DNA from 2 places in the Sphingomonas sp. BE138 genome. Region 1 is predicted to be linked to the other one. Evidence: predicted binding sites of a transcription regulator. Region 1 holds the regulator's gene; the other holds the start of a gene.
The links. The regulator LexA, encoded in region 1, represses DNA repair genes until DNA is damaged. The targets are predictions, from matches to a motif close to GTTCCNCNCTTGTTCT.
Positions count from the first base shown of each region.

Region 2: a site for LexA is predicted at 1,765-1,780, ahead of J2Y58_RS08565 (protein ImuA). Genes of this name have one in related genera too.

Region 1 is NZ_JAVDUC010000001.1:115,214-119,093, reverse strand. It holds gene moaC (cyclic pyranopterin monophosphate synthase MoaC) at 1-336, shown strand, start outside; gene J2Y58_RS00550 (molybdopterin molybdotransferase MoeA) at 333-1,523, shown strand; gene lexA (transcriptional repressor LexA) at 1,582-2,244, shown strand; gene J2Y58_RS00540 (ComEC/Rec2 family competence protein) at 2,558-3,880, opposite strand, start outside.
Region 2 is NZ_JAVDUC010000005.1:70,639-74,518, forward strand. It holds gene J2Y58_RS08555 (alpha-ketoacid dehydrogenase subunit beta) at 1-90, opposite strand, end outside; gene J2Y58_RS08560 (3-methyl-2-oxobutanoate dehydrogenase (2-methylpropanoyl-transferring) subunit alpha) at 314-1,612, opposite strand; gene J2Y58_RS08565 (protein ImuA) at 1,810-2,559, shown strand; gene J2Y58_RS08570 (DNA polymerase Y family protein) at 2,474-3,880, shown strand, end outside.

The DNA.
Region 1 (3,880 bases):
GACGGCGCGGTCAAGAAGGGCGACGTGCTCGCGGTCGCGCGTGTCGCCGGGATCATGGCCGCCAAGCGCACCAGCGACCTCATCCCCTTGTGCCACCCGCTCCCGATCACGCGGGTCGCTCTCGACCTGTCGCTCGCCGACGACGGTCTCGCCGCGGTCGCGACGGTCGCCACAGACGGCAAGACCGGCGTCGAGATGGAAGCGCTCACCGCCGTCTCGACGGCGCTGCTAACCGTCTACGACATGGCCAAGGCCATCGACAAGACGATGACGATTCAGGACATTCGGATCCTCCAAAAACGCGGCGGCCGCTCCGGCGACTGGCGCGCGCCATGACCCTGCTTCCCGTCGCAGCGGCACAGGCGCGGGTCCTTGCGCTCGGGCGCGCGGTCGACAGCGTCGAGGTGCCGCTTCACGAGGCGCTGGGACGCTGGGCGACCGCCGCGGTCGTCGCGCGACGGACCCAGCCCGCGAGCGACCTGTCCGCCATGGATGGTTATGCGCTGCGCTTCGCCGACCTCTCCAGTCCCTTCCACGTCATAGGAGAGAGCGCCGCCGGCGCGCCGTTCGCCGGCACCGTTGCTGCCGGTCAGGCGGTGCGCATCTTCACGGGCGCCGCGATGCCCGCCGGGGCCGACACGGTGCTGGTCCAGGAAGAGGCCGCGCGCGACGGCGCGATCCTGACGCTCGCCGGCGAAGGCCCCGCGCACGCTGGTCGCAACGTTCGCCCGCGCGGGCTCGACTTTGCGTGCGGCGACATATTGGTCGCGCCCGGCGAGCGGCTGACGCCCGCGCGGCTTGCGGTCGCCGCGACCGGCGGGGTGGCGCGGATCGCGGTTGCGCGGCCGGTCCGCGTCGCGCTGGCCGCGACCGGCGACGAACTGGTCGAGCCCGGCACCGCGAGCCCCCTCACCGCCGACGACGCGCTGCCCGAGTCGAACCGCCTGCTGCTGCGCGCGCTGCTCGCTGACCTGGGGGTCGAGATCGTCGACCTGGGCATCCTCCCCGACCGGCTCGACCGCCTGACCCATGCCTTCGCGACGGTCGATGCCGACGTGCTGGTCACCACCGGCGGTGCGTCGGTCGGCGACCACGACCTCGTCCGCCCGGCGCTCGCCGCCGCGGGCGCCACGCTCGATTTCTGGCGCATCGCGCTGCGCCCCGGCAAGCCGATGCTCGCCGGGCGGCGCGGCGACATGGCGGTGGTCGGGTTGCCGGGCAATCCGGTGTCGGCGTTCGTCACCGCGTTGCTGTTCGTCCGCCCGCTCGTCGCGCATCTCGCCGGCGCAGCGCAGCCGTTCCCGCCCGTGTCCCGCGCGCTCCTCGGCGAGGACCTGCCCGCCAACGGCGAGCGCACCGACTATCTGCGCGCCGAACTGCGCGACGGACGCGCCTTTGCCTCGACCATCCAGGACAGCTCGATGCTGCGGACGCTGGCGCGCTCGACCTGCCTGATCGTGCGCGAACCGCACGCTCCCACGGCGCGCGCAGGCGACTCGGCGGAAATCCTGATGATCGCTTGACGGACAGCATTATGTTCCATAAAGGTTCGCAATCCGTTCACTAGGGAGGCGCCGGAACATGCTGACGCGCAAGCAGCACGAGCTGATCTGCTTCATCGAGGACCGGCTCGCCGACAGTGGCGTGTCCCCCTCGTTCGAGGAGATGAAGGACGCGTTGGAGCTCAAGAGCAAGTCCGGGGTCCACCGTCTCATCAGCGCGCTCGAGGAGCGCGGCTATCTGCGCCGCCTGCCCAACCGTGCCCGCGCGCTCGAGGTGCTCAAGACGCCCGAGCGCGGGGGCGAGACGAAGAAGGTCGCGCCGCCCTCGATCAAGCGCAGCATGCCCGAGCCGGCCAATGACGTGGTCGAGATCCCGCTCCACGGCCGCATCGCGGCTGGTGTGCCGATCGAGGCATTTGAGGGGTCGACGATGCTGCCGGTCCCGGCGGCGCTGCTCGGCGCGGGCGAGCATTTCGCGCTTGAGGTAGCCGGCGATTCGATGGTCGAGGCGGGCATCTTCGACGGCGACTATGCGCTGATCCGCCGCCAGGAAGTGGCGCGCGACGGCGAGATCGTGGTCGCGCTGATCGAGGACAGCGAGGCGACGCTGAAGTATTTCCGCCACGAAGGCGGGATGATCCGCCTCGATCCCGCCAACCGCGCCTACGACCCGCAACGTTATGCTCCTGCGCAGGTCCGCGTTCAGGGCAAGCTCGCCGGGCTGCTGCGCCGCTATTCCTGAACACAGACGATCTCGTCGCCCCTCTTAGGGGCGTAAGGGATGCGCAGACCTAGTCTGTGTGCGGCAAAACTTTAGTCGAAGCTGGTGGAGGGATGGCGCGATTGCCGTCGTGCGATACGTTCAAACAGGGCCGCGTACGCGACTTCTGCAAGCATCCGAGCGGCATGCCTGGAAAGAGCGCCTCGACGCCATCGCTTGTCACGATGTCGCCGCTGGACTCCGGTGGCCGTTCTCGCACGTTCGATGACACCATCCGCACGCAGCTTCGACAATCGCACGGACCGGTGCAAGCATCCGATGCGCGGCGCCGCGGTCACTTGTCCGGATCGCCGGTGCGCGCCGCCACGACCCACGGATGCGCATCGCCCGCGCGTCGCACCGTTGTCACCCGACCGGTGGCGAACGTCACCGCCACCCCGCCAGTGTACGCCAGTGTCGCGCGGTCGAGCGTCAGCCACCGCCCGCGGCACCGCCGCGGCAGTCGCCGCTCGCTGATCACCACATCCGCCTGCCGGCATAGCGGCACCAGCGCCGCGGCCGGCACCAGATAGCCGCTGCGCGTCGCCAGCACTCGCCACCGTCGTTCATCGACCCGCCGCTCCATCCAGCACAAGTCGCGGTTGCACCGCGCACCGCTCGCCTCGCTCAGCAGGTGCGGTTCGCCGTCCAGCCCGCCCGCCTCCGCGAGCAGCCCGCGCATGTAGTCGCCCGTGCGGTCGCGCAACACCGCCACCCCGCCCGCTTGGTCGCGCAGCGCCAGATGCCGGCCGTCACCGGTGACGATCAGGTCGGGCACCGGCGTCGCCACCGTCCAGGCGACCCCGATGGCGATCGGCAGCCATCCGGCATGGCGCCACCGCGTCCGCCAGATCGCCAGCCACAATCCACCGGCCACGATCGCAGCGAACGCGGCGTGGGGCATCACCGGCACCGCCGCCACGGCGCCAGGCGCCGCTGCCACGCCCCGCGCGATCCGCAGCAGCACCGCCAGCCCCTGCCCGACGATCCACCATGCCGGCGCACCCAGCCCCACGCCGTCGAGCAGCAGCGCCGCCGCCTCCGCGGGCATCACCACGAACGTCGTCAGCGGGATCGCAACGATATTGGCGAGCGCCCCGTACAATCCGGCCTGATGGAAGTGGAAGATCGCAATCGGCATCAGCGTCAGCTCGACGGCCACGCCGGTCAGCAGCAACGAGGCGAGCTCGCGCATCAGCCCGCGCCATCGTGGCTCGTCATGCGCCGCGAACCAGCCGCGCACGCGTGGATGCTCGTGCAGCGCGACGATCGCGGTCACCGCCGCGAACGACAGCTGAAAGCTGGCGCCCACCAGCGACTCGGGCCAGGCCAGCAGTACGACCAGTGCGCCGGCCGCCACCAGCCGCAGCGTCAGCGCCTCGCGGCCCAGCGCCAGTGCTGCGAGCACCATCAGCGCCGCGACGCAGCTGCGGATCGTCGGTACCTGCGCGCCCGTCAACCAGGTATATCCGATCGCCGCCACCGCCCCCGCCGCGGCGGCGATCAGCGGCAGCCGCCCGGTCAGCGCCAGCCGCGGCGACAGCGCCAGCAGCCGCAGCGTCAACCACATCACCAGCCCGACCGCCGCGGCGATGTGCAGCCCGCTGACCGACAGCAG
Region 2 (3,880 bases), on a different contig from region 1:
ATACCCGACGTCCTCACCCATGACGACGATCGACGGATCGCGCGCCATCGTCACGTCCATCGCGGAATTGATCGCCTGGATCATGTTCATGCGGGTGGTGGTGTCGTCCACCGGTTGTTGCAGCGTGTCCGTCACCACACAAACTCCGTCATTCCCGCGCAGGCGGGAATCCATAACCTCTGACCTTGCGGCCCTTGCGACGACCTGCGCGTCTGGATCCCCGGCTTTGGCCTGCGGCCAAAGTTTATCCTGAGCGCCTGCCTTGCAGGCAGCCGAAGGGCGGGAATGACGAAGCGCGCGGGGAAAAGCGTCCTCACTTGCGCGCCCACGGCCGCCCGCTCGCCTCTTCCTCGTCGATCATCATCTGGCGCTGCTCGCGCAGATGCCACGGCATTTCCTCGAACACGCCGTCGAACAGGCTGTCGAGCGGCTGGTGCAGGCCGTGTCCCAGGATGCCGTTCTTCTCGGCCTCCTTCTGCGCCGCCTTCACCTCCTCGGCGACCTCGCGGTCCATCGCCTCCTGCCGCGCCTCGTCCCATTCGCCGATCGCGACCAGATGATCCTTCAGCCGGCGGATCGGATCGCCCAGCGGCCACGCGGTCGGCTCGCCCGCCGAGCGATATTGCGTCGGGTCGTCGGAGGTCGAATGCCCCTCCGCGCGATAGGTGAAATGCTCGATCAGCGTCGGCCCGGCATTGGTGCGCGCGCGCTCCGCGGCCCAGGCGGTCGCGGCATAGACCGCCAGCGCGTCGTTGCCGTCGACGCGCAGCCCCGCGATGCCATAACCGACCGCGCGCGCGGCGAAGGTGGTCGCCTCCGCGCCCGCGAACCCCGAGAAGCTCGAAATCGCCCATTGGTTGTTGACGACGTTGAAGATCACCGGCGCGCGGTAGACGGTCGCGAAGGTCAGCGCGGAATGGAAGTCGCCCTCCGCGGTGCTCCCCTCCCCGCACCAGGTCGCCGCGATCCGCGTATCGCCCTTCGATGCCGAGGCCATCGCCCAGCCGACCGCCTGCGGATATTGCGTGGTCAGGTTGCCCGAGATCGAGAAGAAGCCGAAGCGCTTCTCCGAGTACATGATCGGCAGCTGCTTGCCCTGCAGCTTGTCGCCGGTGTTCGAATAGATCTGGTTCATCATGTCGACCATCGGGCACCCCCGCGCGATCAACAGCCCCTGCTGGCGATAGGAGGGGAAGCACATGTCGTCGGCATCCAGCGCGTGCGCGGCGGCGACCGCCACCGCCTCCTCGCCCAGCGACTTCATGTAGAAGCTGGTCTTGCCCTGGCGCTGCGCACGGAACATCCGTTCGTCGAACGCGCGTACGGTCGCCATGTGGCGCAGCATCCGTCGCAGCGTGTCGGGCGACAGGCGCGGATTCCACGGGCCGACTGCCTGGTTCTGCTCGTCCAGGACGCGCACCATCGTATAGGCAAGGTCGGTGAAGCCGCTGGCGGCCTCGGCGGTATCGGGGCGGCGCGCGGCACCCGCCGCAGGCACGTCGACATCGGCGAAATCGACCGCATCGCCGGGCCGGAATTTCGGCTCGGGCACATGCAGCGAAAGCGGCGGCAGGTTGCCGCGCAGGCGCGGATTGCCGGGATCGTCGGCCACGTCTCACTCTCCATCACGCGCCGCCGTTACGCAGCGCCGTTTCAGCCGCTTGTAATATTGTTTCAAGCGCCGGAAAAGCGTTTTCCGCAAGATCGATGCTGGAGATACCATTTTCCGGGGCGTATCAGGGGATTGACTCGAACCGGCCGAAGAGAACAAAAAAGGAACGATATTCCCATCGCGGAGTCGTACCTGCTGTGCCCGAGTCGAGCGTCCTCCAATCCCTGCGCGACACGCTCCGCGCCATCGAAGGCGACGGCCATCGCCGCCGCCCGGTGCTGCCGTTCGGCATCGGCGAGATCGATGCGCGTCTGGCCAACACCGGTCTGCGGCTCGATGCGCTGCACGAGGTGGCGGCGGCGACGCCGTCGATGGGCGATGACGCCTCGGCCACCCTGTTCCTCGCCGGGATCGCCGCGCGCGCCTGGGGTCCGGTGCTGTGGGTGGTGCGACGGCGCGACCTGTTCGCGCCCGGCCTCTACCAGTCGGGGCTCGCCCCCGAACGGGTCCTCTATGCCGAGGCGGCCGACGATGCCGAGGTGCTGGCGCTGATGGAGGAAGGGCTGCGCCACCGCGCACTCGGCGCCGTGATCGGCGAGACGAGCCGTGCGGCGATGGCCTCGACGCGGCGGCTGCAACTCGCGGCGGAGGGCGGGCGAACGATCGCGCTGCTGATGAAGCGTCATGCGCGGGAGGGTGCCGATCCGCTCGCGGTCCCCTCCGCGGCGGTGACGCGCTGGCGCGTGGCGTCGGCGCCGTCCGCACCGCTGCCGGTCGCCGGCATCGGTCGTGCGCGCTGGGACGTATCGCTGGTGCGGCAGCGTGGCGGCGAAGCTTTTCAGACGATCGTGGAGGCATGCGATGAAACGGGTCGCCTCGCTCTACCTGCCCGACTGGTCGATCGACCGGCTGCGGCGGGCCGAGCCCGCACTCGCGCCGCCGCCTGAGCGGCGCGTCGCGCTCGACCTCGCCGCGATCAAGGCGGCGAGCGATGCCGAACAGGGCGGCAAGGCCTGCGACGCGCCGCGCAACAGCGGCTGGCGCCCCGGCGCGCGCTGGGCGCGCGACGATGCCGTTTTCGCACCGCTCGCCGGGGTGGACGAGGCGACCGGCGGCGCCGAGGCGTGCTGGGCGGGCGAAACCCGCGCCGATGTCGCGCGCCGCGTCGCCGCCATTCCCGCGCACCAGCGCCCGCCGATGCGCGAGATGGGCCGCCGCAGCGAGGCCGCGGCGCATCCATATAAATACCTGCCCGGCGATGACGGCGGGAAGGCGAGCGGCTGGGTGGAGCCGGCGATGGTCGCGGTGCGCGCGCATGGCGAGGGCGTGCGCGACAAGGACACCCGCCATCGTCATCACCTCACCCGTCACCCCAGCGAAAGCCAGGATCTCTCCCGGCAAGCGCGGGACGCTCACCCCTCGCAGACCCCGGCTTCCGCCGGGGTGACGCACAAGACCGGAGTGGCGACGTCCGCCGCCTGGAACGCGATGCCCGCGATCCGCTACCCCGGCGATGGTCCGCATCCGGGGGGACGCCGCGGCTCGAACGATGCCGGCGCGAGCGTACCCGGTGTCGCCCCCTTCTTCGACACCGGGCGCAGCACCGCCGGCACCGTCGCGCGCGTCTGCCGCGACGCCGTGCCGCCGCCAGCGCCCGCGCAGGACAGCGCCCCGCCGCTCGTCACCGTGCAGAAGACCGGCAGCCGGATCGAGATCGCCGCCGTCTCCGCGGCCGCACGCGCGCTCGGCATCGCGCCGGGCATGGCGCTGACGCAGGTGCGCGCCGCCTCGCCCGAGGTGGTCGTGCGCGACGCCGACCCGGACGGCGACGCGCGCGACCTGCACCGGCTGGCCGTGGCGCTCGCGCGGCGCTGGAGCCCAAGCGTCGCGATCGCCGATGCGCAGTCGCTGTTCCTCGATCTCACCGGGGTGGCGCACCTGCACGGCGGCGAGGCGCGGATGGCGGCGCGGATCGTGCGGCTGCTCGCGCGGATCGGCATCACCGCGCGGATCGCGATCGCCGATACCACCGGCATGGCCTGGGCCTGCGCGCATCATGCGGCACAGCGGGTGACGATCCTGCCGCCTGGCGCCCCGCTCGACGCGCTCGCGCCTTTGCCCGCCGCCGCGCTGCGTATCGACGGCCATGCGCTGGAGCTGCTGCGCCGGCTCGGCATCGACACCGTCGGGCAACTCGCCGCCCTCCCCCGCGCGCCGCTCGCGCGCCGCTTCGGCCGCGCGGTGCCGCTGCGCCTCGACCAGGCGAGC